Regions from separate parts of the Agrobacterium sp. GW821-FHT14E08 genome, predicted to be linked through region 2. Evidence: predicted binding sites of a transcription regulator. Region 2 holds the regulator's gene; each other region holds the start of a gene.
What was found. Region 2 encodes LexA, which represses DNA repair genes until DNA is damaged. Its sites were predicted from a motif close to TGTTCNNNNTGTGTTCNG; they were not measured.
Positions count from the first base shown of each region.

Region 1: the regulator LexA is predicted to act here: its motif matches at 4,017-4,034, upstream of AC1ROR_RS16125 (ImuA family protein).
Region 3: the regulator LexA is predicted to act here: its motif matches at 3,264-3,281, upstream of uvrA (excinuclease ABC subunit UvrA).

Region 1 is NZ_JBXAPJ010000003.1:754,062-761,666, forward strand. Features, by position in the region: gene AC1ROR_RS16115 (error-prone DNA polymerase) at 1-1,786, opposite strand, end outside; gene AC1ROR_RS16120 (Y-family DNA polymerase) at 1,783-3,300, opposite strand; gene AC1ROR_RS16125 (ImuA family protein) at 3,215-3,979, opposite strand; gene AC1ROR_RS16130 (DUF1304 domain-containing protein) at 4,213-4,566, shown strand; gene AC1ROR_RS16135 (glycerate kinase type-2 family protein) at 4,571-5,842, shown strand; gene AC1ROR_RS16140 (FadR/GntR family transcriptional regulator) at 5,886-6,620, opposite strand; gene yjfF (galactofuranose ABC transporter, permease protein YjfF) at 6,639-7,605, opposite strand, start outside.
Region 2 is NZ_JBXAPJ010000001.1:833,302-840,906, reverse strand. Features, by position in the region: gene eno (phosphopyruvate hydratase) at 1-692, opposite strand, end outside; gene kdsA (3-deoxy-8-phosphooctulonate synthase) at 833-1,678, opposite strand; gene AC1ROR_RS04080 (VOC family protein) at 1,678-2,562, opposite strand; gene lexA (transcriptional repressor LexA) at 2,773-3,495, shown strand; gene AC1ROR_RS04070 (glutathione S-transferase family protein) at 3,934-4,611, shown strand; gene AC1ROR_RS04065 (ComEC/Rec2 family competence protein) at 4,629-7,001, opposite strand; gene AC1ROR_RS04060 (hypothetical protein) at 6,897-7,178, shown strand; gene gltA (citrate synthase) at 7,368-7,605, shown strand, end outside.
Region 3 is NZ_JBXAPJ010000001.1:938,698-946,302, forward strand. Features, by position in the region: gene gyrA (DNA gyrase subunit A) at 1-377, opposite strand, end outside; gene AC1ROR_RS04610 (MarC family protein) at 595-1,224, shown strand; gene AC1ROR_RS04615 (HPP family protein) at 1,355-2,503, shown strand; gene AC1ROR_RS04620 (single-stranded DNA-binding protein) at 2,568-3,149, opposite strand; gene uvrA (excinuclease ABC subunit UvrA) at 3,414-6,335, shown strand; gene AC1ROR_RS04630 (DUF72 domain-containing protein) at 6,492-7,292, shown strand; gene AC1ROR_RS04635 (GNAT family N-acetyltransferase) at 7,442-7,605, shown strand, end outside.

The DNA.
Region 1 (7,605 bases), on a different contig from region 2:
AAAACTCCTTCGGCCTCAGGCGCGGCAGCATCGACATCTGCGCCCGGCTTTCAATCTGGAACGTGCCGAGCGTATCGGCCTTCTGGATCATGGCATAGGTGGGTTTGTCATCCGGCGGCATGGCGGCGAGATCGTATTTCTCTCCCGTGCGTGCCTCCAGCATGTCGAAGCCGCGCTTCATGCAGGAGAGCATGCCAAGCGCCAGGCAATCCATCTTCATGAACTTCACGACATCGATATCATCCTTGTCCCATTCGATGATCTGGCGGTCGTCCATGGCGGCGGGTTCGATCGGCACCAGTTCGTCCAGCCGGTCATGGGTCAGAACAAAGCCGCCCGGATGCTGGCTGTGATGGCGCGGTGTGCCCACAAGCTGGTTGGCCAGTTCGAAGGCAAGCTTCAGGCGGCGATCCTCCATATTGAGGTTCAGCTCCTTCACCTGCTTTTCGCCCACCCCCTCGCTCCAGCGCCAGACCTGCGAGGACAAAAGCTTCGTCAGATCTTCCGGCAGGCCCAGAACCTTGCCGACATCGCGCAGCGCCCCACGCCCGCGATAACGGGTAACAACGGAGCAGAGCGCTGCCTTGTCACGGCCGTAAGTGTCATAGACCCACTGGATGACCTCCTCGCGCCGCTGATGTTCAAAATCCACGTCGATATCCGGCGGCTCGCCCCGGTTTTCGGAAACGAAACGTTCGAAGACGAGATTGCTGAAGAGGGCAGGATCGATGGCGGTGATGCCGAGCACAAAACAGATAACCGAATTGGCGGCCGAACCACGTCCCTGGCATAGAATATCTTTTGAGCGCGCATAACGGACAATGGCATTCACGGTCAGGAAATAGGAGGCATATTGCAGCCTGCCGACAACCGCCAGCTCATGATGCAACGCCTTTTCCACCTTCTCCGGCAAACCATGCGGATACCGCCCCGGCACCGCCTCCCAGACCAGTTTTTCCAACGCCTGCTGCGCTGTCAGCCCCGGCAGGGTGCGCTCCTCTGGATATTGATAGACCAGTTCTTTCAGCGAAAAGGTGCAGCGTTTCGCAATTTCAAGACTGCGGGCCAGCGCCTCGGGGTAGCGGGCAAACAGCCGGTGCATTTCCTGCGGCGGCTTCATATAGCGGTCGGCATGGCGTTCGCGCCGAAAACCCGCCTCGTCGATGGTGCAATTGTGCCTGATGCAGGTGACGACATCCTGCAGCATGCGCCGCTCGGGCACATGAAACAGCACGTCATTGGTCACCACGGTCGGCACACCAGCCGCTTCCGCCATAGTCGACAGTTCGAAAAGCCGCATCTGGTCGTTGGGGCGTCTTCGGAGGCTGAGCGCCATATAGGCCCTGTCGGCAAAGGCAGCTTTGAGACGTCGCAGCCGCAGTGCGCAAAGATCATCCGCGAGGTCAGCGAGCAGCACCACGATCAGGCCTTCGCCATAGGCGACGAGGTCATCCCATGTCAGCCGGCATTTGCCCTTGCCACCCCTTTTCTTGCCGACGGAAAGCAGCCGGCACAGCCGTCCGTAGGCCGGGCGATCCATGGGATAGGCAAGCACGGAGATATCATCATCCAGATCAAGCCGGCAGCCGATGACGAGGCGGATGCCATGATTATTGGCGGCTTCATAAGCGCGGGGAATGCCCGCAAGGCTGTTGCGATCCACGATGCCCAGCGTCTGGATGCCGAGATTTTTCGCCTGTTCGAACAGCTCCTCACAGGAGCTTGCGCCGCGCAGGAAGGAGAAATGCGTGGTCACCTGCAGTTCGGCATAAAGCGGCGTATTCATGCGAAAACCCCGTGGATGAACCAGCCCTGCGAGCCCGTTTCCGCATGTTCGCCGTCACCGGAGCGGAAAATCCAGAAGCGCTCGCCGCCTTCGTTTTCCACCATGAAATAATCGCGTACGGCGGCCTTTTCCCGGTCGCGTTTCCACCATTCGCCGAACACCCGCTCCGGCCCGTCGGCGCGCCGCACATTATGGCGCACGCCTTTCCAGAGGAAATAACGCGGCGGATGGTCGGGCAGCAGCGCCAGCGTTTCGATGGGTTCCGGTCTTGAAAAAAGCCTGACCGGACGCGGCCAGTGGCCGGGCCAGCCGAGCGTATCCTCAGGCGCAAGCGCCGCAACGGGGGCAAGGGAGCGTTCCGGCACATCGCTTGCCACCGCCGCATAACGATAGACCCGGTGGCCGCGATTGAGGATGACATCGACCGTATCGGCGATGTCCGCACGGCCTTCCTCCAGAAGCGAGGAACGGGCCTGCGCGGCAACAAGCGGTTCGGCATGGGTGGCGGTCAGCACCATCATCTCGATGCCGAAACCGGGATCGATGGTGTCGATACGGTCGGTCAGAAGCCGGACAAGCTGTTTGACATCGCGCACCGGTCTGGAGGTGCCGGCCCGCACCGCCTGCAGGCCGCTATCCACCCGGTGCAGTACCAGATCGACACGGCGGGCGCCAAGGCCACGCTTTTCCAGCGCGACACAAAGCTCCGCAACCAGCTTCTGCGTATAACGGGCAATCGTTTCCGCCGCTGCAATGGGTTCGGGAAAGGCGCGCCGCACCTCCACCAGCTCGGCCACGCGCACCGGTTCAATGGGTTCGCCGATCTCTCCGGAAGCCTGGGAAAGACGGCGCACGAGTTCGGGGCCGAAACGCAGGGTCAGCGGCGCACGCGGGGCATCGGCCAGCTCGCCGATGCTGCGGAAACCGAGCACCTTCAGCCCGGAAACAATACGCTCTTCCAGCCTGAGCGCGGCCAATGGCAAAACGCTGATTGCCACCCGCTGCCCGCCCGGTGGCACGATGCTGATTTCCTCACGGCCGAAACGCGCCAGCGCATGGGCCGCCCCCCAGCTATCGGCAATGGCGGCGCGGGCGGCAAAGCCTGCGGCATGCAGGCGGTTGACCATGCCGCTCAGCATCAGCGCCTCATTGCCGTGCAGATGGTCCGCCCCCGCCGTGTCCAGCACCAGCCCGTCCGGCGGGTCGGCGGCGACAATGGGGGCATAGATGCGCAGGAAATGAAAGGCCAGCTGCTGAAGCGCGCGGGCATCACCAATCGTATCCATATCTTCCACGATAAGGCCCGGCACCAGCGCCTGCGCTTTGCTGACCGGCGTGCTGGGCCGGATGCCCGCCGCCTTTGCCGCCTTGTCGAGCGCCAGCACCAGCCGGCGGCTGCCCTGGCGGCCGATCATGACCAGCGGCTTTTCAACCGGCGGCGCGTCCTTGCCCGAAAGACGCCGGAAACGATCCGTCGACCATGTCGGCAGGTAGAGCGAGACGACCCTTTGCATCACAGGCTTCCACTTCAAATTCGGCACTTTCGCCGCCGCGACATCGCAAAAGTTCCAGAAACCAGCGCGGTCTGCCCACCCCCGGCACCGGCAAGGGGGATGAGGGCCGGACGGAGATGCGCCAGCGGGTCACCGCCGCCGTCGGCTCGCCGAACAGCGCCGCATCGGCGGCGCGACGGAAACGGCGGATGGCGATGCCGGTCACACCGGAGGTTTCCGCTGCCAGTTGCAGCCGCCGTGAGGCGTTCATCGGCAGTTTCGCCACCTCACCCATCACCGCGCCGAAGCCGTTGCAGCGAAGGCCTTCCTCGAAACAGTCGAGCACGCCTTTTTCATCGCGGCATTCAACGATGATGACCCGGTTCTGCGACAGGCCCGCCTGCGTCAGCCCCGGCATGAACAGATCCCGGCGGGTGACACACCATAAAACCTTGCCGGAAAGCCTTGCTGCCACACCGGCCGCAAAAAGGGCGGCCGCCGCGCCATCGGCAGCGCCATTGCCGCTGCCGCTCACCTCATGCAGGCAACCGAGCTTCAGCCCGGCTCCCGGCAGATGATGGTCGATGGCATCCACGCCGAAAGGCAAGGACTCGTGCAGGCGATGAGGCCCGTTACCGATCCTTTCCAGCCTTTCACGCAGCTCTTCGACGACGAGCAACTGTTCCGCGCGCTTTTGCATGGCATGACAGGTTTCAATTCCGGATTTTCAATTCTATTGTTCCTGTTTTGTTCTTATTTCAGCAAAGAGTCAAGCAATGCAGTGCCACTCTTCAACAGTTTGCGTGGGAGGAGCGGGATTATGGCCTTGCGGCCATGCGTGCCGCCGCTAAAACGGAATTGTCCGGACGGCCGTCTGTTTTCGCATGAAGGCGACCGAGGCAGGACCTCAAGGTTTTTGGAGGAAAGCCGCCCATGATCGCCAGCATTCTGATTGCCGTGGTTGCGGCCATCCACATCTACATCGTCATTCTGGAAATGCTGCTTTGGGAAAAGCCCGCTGGCCGCAAAGCCTTCGGCCTTTCTGCGGATTTTGCCCGGCAGACGAAAGTGCTGGCCGCCAATCAGGGTCTTTATAACGGGTTTCTGGCGGCGGGGCTGATCTATGGGCTGATGCAGGGCGATGAAGGGCTGAGTTTCAAGGTGTTCTTTCTCGCCTGCGTTCTGGTGGCCGGTATTTTCGGCGCCATGACAGCCAATATGAAGATCCTGTTCATTCAGGCGTTGCCGGCATTGTTCGCGCTCGGCTTCCTCTGGATCGGAGTATGAACCGATGAGCGCATGGAACGACACGTCCGCAAGAGACGCTCTCAACCGCATATTCATGGCCGCCGTCGCGAGCGCCGATCCCGCAAAGGTGCTGCAACACCATCTTCCTTCCCCGCCCAAGGGCAGATGTGTGGTGGTGGGCGCCGGCAAAGCTTCGGCCGCCATGGCCGCCGCGCTTGAAGCGGCATGGCCGCATGTCGATCTCTCCGGTGTAGTGGTGACGCGTTACGGCCATGCCGCCCCGACCACACGCATCGAGATCATTGAGGCCTCGCACCCCGTGCCCGACGATAAAAGCGCGGAAGCGGCAAAACGCATTCTTGCCGCCGTTGAGGGGCTGACGGCGGACGACATGGTGATCGCGCTGATTTCCGGCGGCGGTTCGGCGCTGATGGTGGCACCTGCCGAAGGCATGACGCTTGCCGACAAGATGGCCGTCAATCGTGCCCTTTTGGCCAGCGGTGCGACGATTTCCGAAATGAACGCGGTGCGCAAACATCTCTCCCGCATCAAGGGCGGACGGCTGGCGCTGGCCGCCAGGCCGGCCAAGGTTGTTTCGCTGCTGATTTCGGATGTGCCGGGTGACGACCCGTCCGAAATCGCCTCCGGCCCGACGGTTGCAGATCCGAGCGATATTGAAACCGTGCGGGAAATCGTCTCCCGTTATGCGCTCGATCTTCCCGAAACGGTGCGCAGGGTGCTGGAAAAGGGGGAGGAAACACCGAAAGCGGGCGATATTGAGGAGGATATCCGGCTGATCGCAGCCCCCTCGCTCGCCCTGCAGGCGGCCGCGGATGAGGCCTTAAAGCTCGGGCTTACGCCGCTCATCCTCGGGGATTCGCTGGAAGGCGAGTCAAAAGATGTCGGCGCTGTCATGGCCGGTATCGCTCTTTCCGCCAGCCGCAAGGGCCTGCCGGTCAAGGGCCCGGCTGTACTGCTTTCCGGCGGCGAAACCACAGTGACGATCGGCAAGGGCCCGGCCGGCAAGGGTGGTCGCAATACGGAATTCCTGCTGAGCCTTGCGCTGACGCTGAAGGGCGCAGACGGCATATGGGCCATTGCCGGCGATAGCGACGGCATAGACGGCGTGGAGGATGCGGCGGGTGCGATGGTGACGCCGGATACGCTTGTCCGCATACGCAATGCCGGCGTCGATCCGCGCCAGTCACTTGTGAGCCATGATAGTTACACGGCTTTCAATGCAGCCGGAGACCTTGTCGTGACGGGGCCGACACTGACGAATGTAAACGATATCAGGGCGATCCTGATCGGGTGAGAGGTGGAAACCTCTCTTGTGGGGAGAGGGCGGTACGGCGACCTCAAGGCGCCTTGATCGCCTTCTGCGTCCGGTCCTTGCCGACCTCAATCACGTGGCGCATGGCTTTCACGGCGGCATCGGCATCCCGTGCCGCAATGGCGTGCACGATGCGCAGGTGATTGGAGGCAATCTCCGCGATGGTGCCGGGCGAGGCTGCGGGGGATGAAAGCTGGAAAGAAATGGCCAGTGCTGCTTCGATGAGCCCGCTTGCCGAACGCATGAAGGGGTTGCCGGACATATGTGCAACGGCAAGGTGAAATTCGAGATCGACCTTGGCGATGGTCTCCGGCGTATGTTTCGGATTGTCGAATTTGGCGGCGATCACGTAAAGGGAAACAATATCGTCATTCGAGGCCTGCAGGGCCGCAGCGGCGGCCGCGGCCGGTTCGAGCGCGAGGCGGATTTCCGCCAGATGCGTGACGAATTCCTCATCTATCCCGGCTTCGCAGCGCCAGCCCAGCACGTCGGGATCAAAGAAGTTCCAGCTCGAACGGTCGAGAACGCGGGTGCCGACCTTGGCCTTGGGTTCGACGAGCCGCTTGGCCGCCAGCGTCTTCATGGTTTCGCGCAGCACGGTGCGCGAAACGCCGAAACGCAGCGACAGTTCGGCATCATTGGGCAAGAGCGAACCTTCCGCTATTCTGCCTGAAACGATGGCGCTGCCGAGTTCGGAGACCACATGGGCGTGGCTGTTCCGGCGTTTTCGTCCGCTTATCGTTGTTTCGAGCAGCCCCAAGCAAGCCTCCGTTTGCAATTATGCCGGATGCGGTCCGGCCAGTCTCCTGTTTGAATACCAGATGATTGCGCGCTGCAACACGATGAAGACGAAAAGCAGCACGCCGATGACGATTTTCGTCCACCAGGAAGAAAGCGTTCCGTCAAAAACGATATAGGTCTGGATCAGCCCCTGGATCAGCAGGCCGATGAAGGTGCCCGCCACCAGCCCCGTGCCGCCCGTTAGCAACGTCCCGCCGATCACGACCGCGGCGATGGCGTCGAGTTCAACGCCGACCGTCGCCAGCGAATAGCCCGATGAGGTGTAGAGCGTATAGACGATGCCGGCGAGGCCGGAGAGGAAACCGGAAAGCGCATAGATGCCGATGGTGGTGGCCCCGATCGGTACGCCCATCAACTCGGCCGATTGCGGGTTGCCGCCCAGCGCATAGACATTGGCGCCGAAGCGGGTGCGGCTGGCGATCAGCATGCCGGCGGCAAAGACGAGAAGCATCAGCATGGCGAGCGCCGTCAGCCTGCCGCCGCCGGGAAAGCGGTAATAGAAGCCCTGTATCGCATCGATGAAGGGATGCGAGATCGGCACGGACTGGGTGGAGATGAGGTAAGCCGCGCCGCGTGCCAGAAACATGCCCGCCAGCGTTACCACGAAGGGCGGGATGGCGAGGAAGCGGATCATCGCCCCCATCAGGCAGCCGAACAATGTTGAGACAACCAGCACGATGGCGAAGGCGAGCAGCGGATGGATATTATAGGTGCCGACCATCACGGCGACGAAGACGCTGGTAAAGGCGATGACCGAACCGATGGAGAGATCGATGCCGCCCGACAGGATGACGAAGGTCATGCCGACAGCCGCAATGCCGAGAAAGGCATTGTCGGTCAAGAGATTGCCGATCACCCGTGTCGATAGGATCGCTGGATATTGCAGCACGCAGAGGAGATAGGCGATCACGAAGATCGTCAGCGTGGTGAGGAAGGGCAGGTTG
Region 2 (7,605 bases):
CGGTAGCCAGCCTTTTCGATCGACTTCATGATGAAATCGAGTGCTGCCGGCGCGCTTTCCAGACCCGGCGCAAAACCGCCTTCGTCGCCAACATTGGTGTTGTGGCCCTGTGCAGACAGTTCTTTCTTCAGCGTATGGAACACTTCAGAACCCATGCGCACGGCTTCGCGGATGTTTTCCGCACCAACCGGCAGGATCATGAATTCCTGGAAATCGATCGGGTTATCGGCATGCGCGCCGCCATTGATGATGTTCATCATCGGAACCGGCAGAAGATGTGCGTTCGGGCCGCCAACATAACGGTAAAGCGGCAGGCCGGAGGCTTCAGCAGCAGCCTTGGCAACAGCGAGCGACACGCCGAGGATGGCGTTGGCGCCGATGCGCGACTTGTTCGGTGTGCCGTCGAGAACGATCATCGTCTGGTCGATCTGGATCTGGTTTTCGGCATCGAAACCGCCGATGGCGTCGAAGATTTCGGTATTGACGGCTTCAACCGCCTTTTCCACGCCCTTGCCGAGATAACGCTTGCCGCCATCGCGCAGCTCAACCGCCTCATGCGCGCCGGTGGAGGCGCCGGAAGGAACGGCGGCGCGGCCCATGGAGCCGTCTTCGAGGTAAACATCGACTTCAACGGTCGGGTTGCCGCGGCTGTCGAGGATTTCGCGCGCGATGATATCGGTAATGGCAGTCATGGTCTCTCCCTTGGGAATGGAACAGATATTTTCCGTCGCCTGTCTTAGACGATGGCGAAGAAATTACAATGACGACGGGCGGCAGAAACGGCCCGCCCGCCATTAAAATCGATTGGCACAGACAGTGCCCGCCTCGCCGCTCAGGCCTTGGTGATGGCGTCGAAGGCGAGCAGCTTTTCCAGCAGTTTCGGCATATCCTTCAGATGGACCATGTTGGGGCCGTCGGACGGCGCATTGTCCGGGTCCTCATGGGTCTCGATGAAAAGCCCGGCGACACCGACAGCAACCGCCGCCCGCGCCAGAGTCTCGACGAATTCGCGCTGGCCGCCCGTGGAGCCGCCCTGCCCGCCCGGCTGCTGCACCGAATGGGTGGCATCAAAGACAACAGGCGCGCCGAGCGAAGCCATGATCGGCAGCGAGCGCATGTCGGAAACGAGCGTGTTGTAACCGAAGGAGGCGCCACGCTCGCACAGAAGCACATTCGGATTGCCGCTCTCATTCAGCTTGGCCAGCACATTCTTCATGTCCCAGGGGGCGAGGAACTGGCCCTTCTTGACGTTGATGACGCGGCCGGTTTTCGCGGCGGCGACGAGAAGATCTGTCTGGCGGCTGAGAAAGGCCGGGATTTGCAGCACATCCACCACTTCGGACACGATGGCGCATTGTTCTTCGGTGTGAATGTCAGTCAGAACAGGAAAGCCGAATTCCTTCTTGAGGTCGGCGAAAACCTGCATGGCGCTCTCAAGGCCGATGCCGCGCTTGCCGGAAAGCGAGGTGCGGTTCGCCTTGTCGAAGGACGACTTATAAACGAGCCCGATCCCCAGCTTGTCGCAAAGCTCCTTCAGGACACCGGCGATCATGAAGGCATGTTCGCGGCTCTCCATCTGGCAGGGGCCGGCAATCAGCGAAAAACGCTCTGTATTGGAAAAGGAAACCTTGCTGGCGCCATCGCCGGCGGTGACTTTGAGATTGTTCGTAACGCTCATCATTTTTCCTCGAAGGCGAATGTTACGCCCTGACCGGGTGCTGCTGCCACCACCAGGCGGCCGCCCGCTTTTGCGCAGGACACGCCATTAGCAGCAAGCACAGCTTCTGTCACGGCAAGATCGTGTGACAAAAAGATGACGCCCGCGCCGCGCAATCCGCCGTCGCCCCACTCCCTGGCATCCATGCCATGCCCGCCAAAAACCGGCTTTGCCGCCAATCGGATGCGCGCATTGCCGGTTGCGAAAACCATATCACCATCCGGGGACATTTCACCCTTGCAGCGAAAAACCGTTTCGATCAGCCGCGCCGCATTTCGATCGGCTCCTGAAAACAGAACGATCTCGCTGAGGCCGAGAACCCCATTGGCATGGCGCTCCAGTGCCGTGCGATCGCCCGGCAGCACCTGAAGCCGCTGACAGCTGAACGAAAAGAAATCCGCAGCCGTCCCGCTTGCTGCTGCAAAAGCAAGCCGGAATGCCGCCTCGCTTTGCGAACCGTCCGGCATTCGAACAGGCCGCGAAAATTCAAAGATATCGCCCGCCGAAAGGCCGGAGACCGCAAATCTCTCATGATCGGCAAAGGCATCCCCGGTTCGGGCTACCAGAGCGGAAAATCCCTCCCTGCCATGACCCTGCCGGAAGGCTTGATCCCTGCCTGTGAACACATCGCCACGGTTCACGGAGGCATTATATTTAGCCGGATCAGCAATTGCCAACGGCTCCAGATAGGTCCCATCGGTGAAAAAAACGCATGCATTCTGCGTGCCGAAGGGATGAAGAGCCTCCGGCGCAACCGTGAAGCCGAGGTCTTCATAGCGCTTTTCCGCAACGGCAAGAGCCTGCACGGGCAAGACGAGATGATCGATGCAATAGGGTTTCGTCATTGTCATTCCTGCTGGCGGCGCGACAGGAAGCCATGCTGCACCGGTTCGAGGCGAAGAAAAGCACAATTTCGTGCGATGAGGCAAATCATCAAAACAACAGATAGCAGCTTCACGAAATTTTAGGGGATTGCGGAACACATATGGAACATATAGTGTTCGTTCTGTATTTGTTTCGCGATCTCCACTACGATTCTCAAGGGTGTTTTCCTCATGCTCACGCGCAAACAGCAGGAATTGCTTCTCTTCATTCATGAAAGAATGAAAGAGTCCGGCGTGCCGCCCTCCTTCGATGAAATGAAGGACGCACTCGATCTTGCCTCCAAATCCGGCATTCACCGGCTGATCACTGCCCTCGAAGAGCGCGGTTTCATTCGCCGGCTACCTAACCGGGCACGGGCGCTGGAAGTCATCAAGTTGCCCGAGGCCTACGCGCCGGGCGCAAGGCCGCAGCGCGGCTTTTCGCCGAGCGTCATCGAAGGCAGCCTCGGCAAGCCGAAGACGCCGGAACCGACCCCTGCCCCCAAGGCACCAGCCAATGATCTCGGTGGCGCCGTTACCGTGCCGGTCATGGGCCGTATCGCCGCCGGCGTGCCGATTTCCGCCATCCAGAACAACACCCACGACGTTGCCGTGCCGGTGGATATGCTGGGCACCGGCGAACATTACGCGCTTGAGGTCAAGGGCGATTCGATGATCGAGGCCGGCATTTTTGACGGCGACACCGTCATTATCCGCAACGGCAATACAGCCAATCCGGGCGATATCGTTGTGGCATTGGTGGATGACGAGGAGGCGACGCTGAAGCGCTTCCGCCGCAAGGGCGCCTCCATCGCGCTCGAGGCTGCAAACCCCGCTTATGAGACCCGCATCTTCGGACCGGATCGGGTGAAAATCCAGGGCAAGCTGGTTGGGTTGATCCGCCGTTATCATTGACCCGATGGACGGGATGTCATCCGGTTTTCGACAGGCGTCGTCTTGATGATGACGCCTGTATGAGAGGTGAAGACTGCCTGAAGCATGGCATAATTTGGATACGCACGGTGGTATGTGACTGACGCGGGCGATGCCTGATGCCTTCCGAAACTGGCTACAGTTTCATGCTGATTTTCCGTTTTGCTAGTATGACGACATAGGTCTGGCCTGCCGCATTCAGCTCTTGAATTCTCACCAAGCCTTCGCGAAGTTGAATTGCATCGTCGGTCGATTGGTGATTTTTCAGCTGTCTCCGGACGGTGATATTTGCGAAGCGTTGCCGTCCATGCCCTCCCCTTATCATTCATCAATACGGCTTATGGGAGCCATGGATTATTTTCGATATTCCACGGACGCCCGGCAGGTATAAAAATGCGCGTCATATCCGGGAGATACGCCATGTACGATCTTTATATAGCGAATAAGAACTATTCTTCATGGTCGTTGCGGCCGTGGGTGTTGATGCGCACGCTGGGTATCGCGTTCACCGAAAAACTCATTCCGTTCGGTGAAGGAATTTCCTTCTCCTCCTTTTCGCCAACCGGCAAGGTGCCGTGCCTTGTCGATGACGGCTTCATGGTGTGGGAAACGCTTTCGATCGCTGAATATCTTGCTGAAAGACATCAGGGTGTCTGGGCGAGCGACAAGCAGGCACGGGCCTGGTCACGGTCGGCGGCAAGTGAAATGCATGCCGGCTTTTCTTCGCTGCGCAATCTCTATCCCATGTCTGTCGGCATCAGGGCAAGACCGAAGGGCGGGGATGCCGGGCTTGCCGCCGATATCAAGCGCATTGATGCGCTGTGGAGCGAAGGCCTTGAAAAATTCGGTGGACCATATCTCGCCGGCGCGAAATTCACGGCGGTCGACGCCTTTTTCTGCCCGGTGGCGTTCCGTTTCCAGAGCTATGGCGCCGATCTTTCACCCGCGGCCAGGAGCTATTGCGAAAGGCTGCTCGCCCTGCCCGCGATGCGTGAATGGTACGAGGCCGGTTTGAAGGAAACCTGGCGTGACACGGCGCATGAAGAAGAAATTGGCGGGATCGGCGACGTGATCGAAGATCTGCGCGCCAGGGCATGATGAACCACGCTGGCGGCTCACTCTGACGTCGCCAGCAGCCTGTTGACGGCCTCAGGCACCTCATGATCGAAACGGCCGCTTTTCCAGTCGTAATAACGATGTTCGCTCCACGGCCTGTCCGTTCCAGATATTGCGGCGCGCAGCCGTTTTACCACGCCTGCCTGATCCATATTGGCAAAATCTATTTCCACTGAACCGATACGTCGCAATATGTCTCGATTGAGAAGCAGCGCCCCGGAGCGGCACTGTGAAAACGAAGTTCGGCGGGAAACGATGACAATATCGGCGATATCACAGGCTGTTCCGGCAAAGCGGCCATCCTCCAGAACGATGATCCACTCGCCGCTGCCGGCGCGGGCCACGCACCATATGTCTTTTCTGCAGGTGAAGACCCCAGCCTTGGCATCCCTCAGCGCCGCCGTCATCTCTTTCGTCACCGCCGCCATCTCTTTGGGTGGGAGTTTCGTTTTCGGCGCCAAGCCGGCAGTGCTTACCCGAACCTCCGGCTCCACTACTATTGGCGGCACGGGTTTTTCCGGCAGCAGCAGCGCCCTTTGCCACTGGCCATACACAAAGTCCGGTGGCCGCGCTCTTGTCGTGAAGACCTTGCCATCCTCCAGCATGGCCACCAGCTGGCCGTCCTCGTGCACCAGGAGATGAGGCGGATAACGGGGGGGCAAAGCTGACAGGCCGAAGGCGAAAATCAGGACCGGTATACCGAGAAGGGCAAGCCGGCTGCGCAGCAAAGTCAGCAGCAGGAAACCCGCTGTGGCGAGACCGATAAACCACCCATGCGGCCGCCCCGTCGCCGCGCTGCCACCCCATGACGCCACCTCATTGGCGACCTCGATGACAAGAGCCATGCCATAACCCATGATCTTCAGGAAAGGCGCATCGAGCCCGAAGGGCATCAGCAGCATCGCGAGAAGACCGAACGGCATGACGATCAGCGACATCAACGGCATGGCAGCCAGATTGGCGAAAAGTCCATAAGTGGTGACACGATGGAAATGTTCGGCGGAATAGATCGCCGTCGAAAGTCCGCCGATCAGCGATGTCGTGACAACACCGCCAATGACGGCACCTGCCATTTGCAGCACCGTCATCCAGCCGGGCCTGCGCCCGACCAGCAACCGATCCCGCTCGGTCCGCCAGCGGTTCCAGGCGGCATAGGCAGAAACAAGCGCTATGGTGGCCGCAAATGACATCTGGAAACTCGGCCCCATGATTTCCGATGGCGAGAAAGCCAGAATGACCAGAGCGGAAAGGGCAACATTTCTCAGGCTGAGAGACGGCTGGTCGAAAAGAACTGCGATCAGCATCACCGACATCATCAACCATGCGCGTTCGGCGGAGACGGCAAAACCGGAAATGAGGTAATAGGCGAGTGTCATCAGCAGTGCTGCAAAGGCCGCGATCTTCTTGACCGGCCAGCGCTGCGCAAAGCCCGGAAACAGGCTGAAGGCCAATCTCAGGCCAACGAAGAAAATGCCTGACGCCAGCGCCATGTTGAGCCCGGATATCGCAACGATATGGGCAAGGCCGGAGAGCCGCAAAGCCTCCATCGTTTCCGCCGAGATCGCCTGTCTCTCATCGGTGACGATGGAGGCGGCGAAAGCGCCGGCATCACCGCCGATGGTGGAGCGGATACGTTCCGCAATGGCGCTGCGAAGTCCGTAGAGCCACATATCCGCCCATTCGAGCCAGCCCGCCTCGGCCTTGATGTCCCCTGCAGGTGACGGAAGCGTCTGCGGTGGCTTATAAAAGAAACCGGTGGCGCCTATTCCCTTGAAATAGGATGCGAAGGCAAAGTCGTTCAATCCCGGCAAGGCGGGGCCGGACGGCGGCGAGAGGCGCACTTTGCCGCTGATGGTGGCGCCCAGTGCCGCCGGTTCACCCCTGCCGCGCGATAGCACGGAAATCATCTGTGGCGGACGAGACAAAACCGGCGCCGCCGTCGCGGTCAGCCGAACCACATATCGCCAGGAACCGCGCGCATCAACCTCCCGGCGCGCAACCGTGCCGGTGAGGGTGGTGGTGACGGGCGTATCCAGCACCACGGTTCCGGCCCGCCGGGTTTCAAAATCGGCCAGAAGCATGCCGAGCAAAACAAAAGCGCAGAGACCGCAAGCCGTCGACATGAAGCCGGGGGTATATCTGACGAGGAGCGCCAGGCCCGCGACAAGCAAAAATGCAATCGCCAGAACGGATGACGCGGGCGTGACGTCGAGAGAAAACCACAGAACTGCGCCGCAGCCGATGAGAACGGGAATAAAAAGAAAATCATGGCCAAAAGCGCGCTCTTCGGCGACCCATATGGCAATTTTTCCAGTGACAGAGTTTTTGAGATTTTGCCGGGGAATAATGGCGGGCGTGCCATATGTCGCAATGTCGCTCGTCCGACGAAGGGGAAGCAGAATATCCCGCGTGCCGGGCAAGTCGCCCTGCAACGTTTCGGCATACCGGAAATGCTGTTTTTCCCCTTGACCAAGCAATTTGCGCCGCCCCTTGCCGCACCGGAAACAGATTTGCAGGCACGCGTGAGGGATTGCAATCCTTTCCTTTAACCCTGCGTTGACCGAGATTGAATTGCTATCGCCACGAAAGCCCAAAGCAACGGGATTGCTTTTGCCGCAATGCACAATTTGACCTTCGGATAGCTTGGCATCGGCGCAAGGATCATATAGCTAATCGGTAGACGCTTAACCGCGGGGCGTGTCTCAACGCCCCCACCCGCATGTTTTCGGAGGATCAGTATGACGGAAAAAAGCGCTACAGTGACACTTGGCGAAAAACAGGTCGAACTCCCGGTCAGGGAAGGCACGATTGGACCAAGCGTCGTCGATATCGCCACGCTGTACAAGCACACGGGCTCTTTCACCTACGACCCGGGTTTCACGTCGACGGCCTCCTGCGAATCCAAGATCACCTATATCGACGGTGACGAGGGCGTTCTCCTGCATCGTGGCTTCCCCATCGAGCAGCTCGCCGAAC
Region 3 (7,605 bases), 110 kb from region 2:
GCCGGCGGATCGCCATCGATGGAGCCGAAATTGCCCTGCCCGTCGATCAGCGGCAGACGCAGCGACCAGTCCTGCGCCATACGCGCCAGCGCATCATAGATCGCCGAATTACCGTGCGGATGGAATTTACCCATCACGTCACCGGTGACGCGGGCGCATTTGACGTATTTCTTGTTCCAGTCGATGCCAAGTTCGGACATGCCGTAAAGAATACGGCGATGAACCGGCTTCAGACCATCACGGACATCGGGAAGCGCGCGGGAGACGATGACGCTCATGGCGTAATCGAGATACGACCGCTGCATTTCCTCCATGATGGAAATCGGTTCAATACCTGGCGGAAGTTTTCCGCCGCCGGGGGGGCTCTGGTCAGTCAAAACGGATCACATTCTCTGTTAAGAATCGGATGGATTTTTATAGCGGAAACAGCTACGTTAAGCCAATTTCCCAGCGAGTTTTGAACAGTCTTTTGCGTCATTTGCAAGACATACACCGCTTTTCGCCATTTCGCTTGGCAAAAGCGCCGCCGCTCCCTTTCAATGCAGGCGCGACTTGCGTAGGCTCAGGCACAAAAAGGCAAAAAGCGGGGAAAAAATGGCCAGCAGCGAAATCCTTATTAACGCGCTTACCACACTTCTGGTCACCCTCGATCCGCCCGGTCTCGCGCCCGTATTCCTTGCACTCACCACCGGCATGACGCGTGGCCAGCGCAGTCAGGTGGCGCTGCGCGGCTCGCTGATCGCCTTCGGCATTCTCGCCGTCTTCGCCCTGTTCGGTCTTACCATTCTCAACCTGCTCGGCATTTCGCTCGGTGCCTTCCGCATCGCCGGTGGCCTGTTGCTGTTCTGGATTTCCTTCGAGATGATTTTCGAGAAACGCCAGGAGCGCAAGGAAAAGACCTCCGAGATTGCCATCACCAAGGACCACCTGCACAATCTGGCGGTCTTTCCGCTCGCTTTGCCGCTGATTGCCGGGCCGGGCGCCATTTCCGCCACGGTGCTTTTGGCCGGCACGATGAAGACGACACTCGAAATGGTCGTGCTCATTCTCATCCTCGCTTTCGCCATGGCCCTCGTCTATGCCGTACTGATCGTGTCCGAGCGCATGGACCGCTTTCTCGGCAATACCGGCCGCGCGATCCTCACAAGGTTGCTTGGCGTCCTGCTCGCAGCCCTTTCCGTGCAATTCGTGGTCGACGGAATAAAATCAGCCTTCGGCTTCTGAGCTGCCGCCCGTCTTGACGCCCGTGCAACAAAAACCTGCGACGGGCGGAAATTGCGAAAAATCCGTCCTTTAAATCCGGGGTCAGCCTCGGCTAAAAGACGTGTGTTCTTCGGATTCGAAAGTTTTCTCCATGCGTTCCACGCTGCGCCGCCTCATCCCGGATGCCGCTCCCGTCAGTCACAGGGAAAGGCTGCGTGCCGCAACCGGCGCTTTTGTCGGCATCCTGCTGACCGGGCTTCTGGGCAGCCTCGCTTTTCGCTTCGACCCCACCCTGCCCGCCATGATCGCGCCGATGGGCGCTTCGGCGGTGCTTCTCTTCGCCGTGCCCTCCAGCCCGCTGGCGCAACCGTGGTCCATCCTCTGCGGCAATCTCGTTTCGGCTTTCGTGGGCGTGACGGCGGCGCTTCTCGTCCCGGATGTCTTCCTTGCCAGCGCGCTCGCCATCGGCCTTGCCATTGCCGCCATGATGGCGCTGCGCTGCCTGCACCCGCCAAGCGGCGCGGTGGCGTTGACGGCTGTTCTTGGCGGCCCCGCCGTGCACAGCCTCGGTTATGGTTTTCTCCTCTGGCCCGTCGCCGGAAACTCGCTGATCCTTCTTGCCCTCGCACTCGCCTACAACAACGCCACCGGCCGCGCCTATCCGCACGGTCTGAAGCTGGGAAAGGCGAGCCACGGCACGGCAGACCCGACGCCAATTCAGAAAATCGGCTTTTCCTCGACCGATCTCGATGAGGTGCTGAAGGAATATGACGAGATTCTGGATATAGACCGCGACGATCTGGAGACCATCCTGCGCAGGACCGAACTGCGCTCCTGGCGTCGTCGCGCCCTTCATCTCGATTGCGAAAGCATCATGTCACGCGATGTCGTCGGCGTCGCCCCTGATGATAGCCTGCGCCACGCCCATGCGCTGATGCGCAACCGTCATTTCAAAGCGCTGCCTGTCACCAATGACCGCGCCGAAATCGTCGGCATCGTCACCCAGACGGATTTTCTGGAAAAGGCGAGCTGGAGAAACGGCCGTCCCTCCATCGGTTTCCTGCAGCGGCTGCGTCTTATCCTTACAGGGGCAAGCGCCCCCAACGATACCGTTAAAGACATCATGACATCGCCGGTCAGAACCGTAAGGCCGGAAACGGCAATCGAGGAGGCCATCATCCGCTTTGCGGAAGAAGGGCTGCATTACCTGCCGGTGATCGACGCCAACGGCAAGATGGTCGGCGTTATATCGCAATCCGATGTCATGGTCGCGATGCTGGCGGATAAGGCTGCGGCATAAACAGCCGCAACCTCAATGCGGGCGGCAGATTCGCTACGCCCGCCTTCTCTCATTCGCCGTCCGCTCAGAACGGAATATCGTCGTCCATGTCGTTGGAGAAGCCGCCGGAGGGCTGGCCGCCGCCACGCGAGGAGCCGCCGCGCGACGACGACTGCTGGTCGTAACCACCACCGTAATTGCCACCGCCGCCGCTGCCATAATCGCCGCCGCCGAAGTCTCCGCCGCCGCTACGGCCACCGCCGCCGCCCTCGCCGCGACCATCAAGCATGGTCAGCGTGGAGTTGAAGCCCTGCAGCACGATTTCGGTGGAGTAACGGTCGTTACCGGTCTGGTCCTGCCACTTGCGTGTCTGCAACTGGCCTTCGATGTAGAGCTTGGCGCCCTTCTTCACATATTGCTCGACGACCTTGCACAGGCCTTCGTTGAACACAACGACCGTGTGCCATTCGGTTTTTTCCTTGCGCTCGCCGCTGTTGCGGTCCCGCCAGCTTTCGGAGGTGGCGATGCGCAGGTTGGCAATCGGACGGCCGTCCTGGGTCCGGCGGATTTCGGGATCGGCGCCAACATTTCCGATCAGAATTACCTTGTTTACGCTACCAGCCATCTCGTCATCCTGTCCGCCAGCCGTCATGACCGGCAATTGCATTTCAAAAAATTCGGCACACAATAACCGCCACGGGCATCAAAAGGCACCGCAACAGGGGAACTATCCACAGCGAATAATCTTGAGCGCCCCAAAGGGATATTCGCACTTGCTATTTGTTCCTTTTTTGTTCTATTGAATCGTGAAATTCGAGTCAAGTGAGCCGAAAAGCTGCCGACTATAGGGAATAGACCTCGACACGTCCGGCTGCGTCACTACATAAGGGCGCGCCGCCATCAAGCCTGTTATTTTTGTCCGAGCCTTGTCATGAGTGAACTGAAGACGATTTCCATCCGTGGTGCCCGTGAGCATAATCTCAAGGGCATTGATCTGGATCTGCCGCGCAACAACCTGATCGTCATGACCGGGCTCTCCGGCTCGGGCAAGTCATCGCTTGCCTTTGACACGATCTATGCCGAGGGCCAGCGCCGTTATGTCGAGAGCCTCTCGGCCTATGCGCGCCAGTTCCTCGAAATGATGCAGAAGCCGGATGTCGACCAGATCGACGGCCTGTCGCCGGCGATTTCCATCGAGCAGAAGACCACCTCGCGCAATCCGCGTTCCACGGTCGGCACGGTCACGGAAATCTACGACTATATGCGCCTCTTGTTTGCGCGTGTCGGCGTTCCCTATTCGCCGGCCACCGGCCTGCCGATCGAGAGCCAGACGGTCAGCCAGATGGTGGATCGCATCCTCGCTTTCGAGGAAGGCACGCGCCTTTATATTCTCGCGCCGATGGTGCGCGGCCGCAAAGGCGAATATAAAAAGGAACTCGCCGATCTCATGAAGAAGGGCTTCCAGCGCGTCAAGGTGGATGGCCAGTTCTACGAAATCGCCGACGTTCCGGCCCTCGACAAGAAATACAAACACGATATCGACGTGGTGGTCGACCGCGCGGTCGTGCGCCCGGATATGGCGGCGCGTCTCGCCGACAGTCTCGAGACCTGCCTCAAGCTCGCCGACGGTCTGGCGGTTGCCGAATTCGCCGACAAGCCGTTGCCGCCGGAAGAGACAGCGGCTGGCGGCTCCGCCAACAAGTCGCTCAATGAGACCCATGAGCGTGTGCTGTTTTCAGAAAAGTTCGCCTGCCCCGTCTCCGGCTTCACCATTCCGGAGATAGAGCCGCGGCTGTTCTCCTTCAACAATCCGTTCGGCGCCTGCCCCAGCTGTGACGGCCTTGGCTCGCAGCAGAAGGTGGATGAAAATCTGATCGTGCCCGAACCGGCCCGCACCCTGCGCGACGGCGCAATCGCCCCTTGGGCCAAATCGTCCTCGCCCTATTATAACCAGACGCTGGAAGCGCTCGGCAAGGCCTTCGGTTTCAAGCTTTCGAGCAAATGGTCCGATCTGTCCAAGGAGGCACAGCACGCCATCCTTCAGGGCACCGATGACAAGATCGAATTCAACTATCAGGACGGCGCTCGCTCCTACAAGACGGTGAAGAATTTCGAAGGCATCGTGCCCAATCTGGAGCGCCGCTGGAAAGAGACTGACAGCGCTTGGGCGCGCGAGGAAATCGAACGCTATATGTCGGCCGCCCCCTGCCCGGCCTGTGCGGGTTTTCGCCTGAAACCCGAAGCGCTCGCCGTCAAGATCAACAGGTTGCAGATCGGCGAAGTCACCCAGATGTCGATCCGCATGGCGCGCGACTGGTTCGAGACCCTGCCGGAAACCCTGAACGCCAAGCAGAACGAGATTGCAGTCCGCATCCTCAAGGAAATCCGCGAGCGCCTGCGCTTCCTCAATGATGTCGGGCTGGATTATCTCAGCCTGTCGCGTAATTCCGGCACGCTTTCCGGCGGTGAAAGCCAGCGCATCCGTCTGGCTTCGCAGATCGGCTCCGGCCTGACAGGTGTCCTCTATGTTCTCGACGAGCCGTCCATCGGCCTGCACCAGCGGGACAATGCCCGCCTGCTGGATACGCTGAAACATCTGCGCGATATCGGCAATACCGTCATCGTGGTCGAACATGACGAGGACGCCATTCTGACGGCGGATTATGTGGTCGATATCGGCCCGGCCGCCGGCATTCATGGCGGTCAGGTGACCGCCGAAGGCACGCCGCAGGAGGTTATGGCCAATCCGAAATCGCTGACCGGCAAATATCTCTCCGGCGAACTCGGCGTTGCCGTGCCGGCTGAGCGCCGCAAGCCCAAGAAGGGCCGCGAGATCAAGGTTTTTGGCGCCCGTGGCAACAATCTGAAGAATGTGACTGCGGCGGTGCCGCTTGGCGTCTTCACCGCCGTTACCGGCGTTTCCGGCGGCGGCAAATCCACCTTCCTGATCGAAACGCTCTATAAATCGGCGGCGCGCCGGGTGATGGGCGCGCGTGAAATTCCGGCAGAACATGATCGCATCGACGGTTTCGAGTTCATCGACAAGGTGATCGACATCGACCAGTCGCCGATTGGCCGCACGCCGCGCTCCAACCCCGCCACCTATACCGGTGCATTCACGCCGATCCGCGACTGGTTCGCCGGTCTGCCGGAGGCGAAGGCGCGCGGTTACGCACCGGGCCGTTTCTCCTTCAACGTCAAGGGTGGCCGCTGCGAGGCCTGCCAGGGCGATGGCGTTATCAAGATCGAGATGCACTTCCTGCCTGACGTCTATGTCACCTGCGATGTCTGCCACGGCAAACGCTATAATCGCGAGACGCTTGATGTCACCTTCAAGGGCAAGTCCATCGCCGACGTGCTGGATATGACGGTGGAGGAAGGCGTGGAATTCTTCGCCGCCGTTCCGGCGGTGCGCGACAAGCTGCAGTCGCTCTTCGATGTCGGCCTTGGTTATATCAAGGTCGGCCAGCAGGCCAATACGCTCTCCGGTGGCGAGGCGCAGCGCGTCAAGCTTGCCAAGGAACTGTCGAAACGCTCGACAGGCCGCACGCTTTACATTCTCGACGAACCGACGACCGGCCTTCACTTCCATGACGTCAACAAGCTGCTGGAAATGCTGCAGGCGCTGGTGGACCAAGGTAATTCCGTTGTGGTGATCGAGCATAATCTCGAAGTCATCAAGACGGCGGACTGGATCATCGACATCGGCCCCGAAGGCGGCACTGGCGGCGGCGAAGTGGTGGCAACCGGCACGCCGGAAGACATCGTCAAAAACGAGCGGTCCTATACCGGCCACTTCCTGAAGGAACTTCTGGAACGCCGGCCGGCCGGAAAACGTGAGGCTGCGGAGTAATTCCCGGATATTGCCGGGAATTTCGCACCCCCTCCGTCATCCTCGCCCTTGAGGCGAGGATCCACAGCCGCCGAGAACATGGATCCTCGCCTCAAGGGTGAGGACGACGTCGAGAGCGACGTTGAAAAGAAAACGCCTAATTGGGAGGAGCAGCATATGTCGACATCAGGCACGATCCGCACCGGTATCGGCGGCTGGACCTTCGAGCCGTGGGAAGGCACGTTTTATCCGGAGAAACTGCCTAAGAAACGCCAGCTCGAACATGCCAGCCGGCAATTGACGGCGATCGAGGTGAACGGCACCTATTATAGCAGCCAGAAACCCGAGACCTTCGCCAAATGGGCGGCGGATGTGCCGGAGGATTTCGTTTTCTCCCTTAAGGCAAGCCGTTTCGTCACCAATCGCCGGGTTCTGGCCGAAGCGGGCGAATCGATGACGAAATTCCTGACACAGGGCCTGACCGAGCTTGGGTCTCACCTTGGCCCGATACTCTGGCAATTCGCACCGACGAAAAAATTCGACGCGGATGATTTCGGCGCGTTTCTGGCGCTGCTTCCCGAAAAACAGGACGGCATCCGCCTTCGTCACGTGGTCGAAGTGCGCAACCCGACATTTCAGGTGCCGGAATTCATCGATCTTCTCGCCAGACATAAGGTGGCCGTCGTCTGCGCCGATCACCACGACTATCCGATGCTGCCGGATGTAACGGCGGATTTCGTCTATTGCCGGCTGCAGAAGGGCGAGGACGATATCGAGACCTGCTATCCGAAGACCGGGATTGACCATTGGGCAAAACGGGTCAAGACCTATGCGGCGGGCGGCGTGCCGGATGACCTGCCGCTGATCGCGCCCGACAGGCAAATCGAAAAAACGCCGCGCGACGTCTTCGCCTTCTTCATCACCGGCGGCAAGGTCAATGCGCCGAACGGTGCGCAGGCGCTGCAGAAAGCGGTCTGAGCGGGAAAGCTCGCTCGCGATCGCTTGATCCTCCTGACCAGGCGGCACCAAAAATCAGGGAACAGATGCCCCCGTCTTATTGCGGTCATCTCGTGCCGGCTAATATCTCGAGACCTCCATCGTCTTCAAAGGGTTGGCCGGGAATGGGAATGATTGAAACGGAACGTCTGCGCCTTCATCACTGGCGGGACGATCATTTTGAAGCTTTCGCCGCAATGCAGGCGGACCCGGACGTGATGGCCGATCAGGGTGGGCCGGCGGATAACACAAAGAGCAGAGAGAAATTCGAGCGTTACCGCAAGGCGGAGCGCGA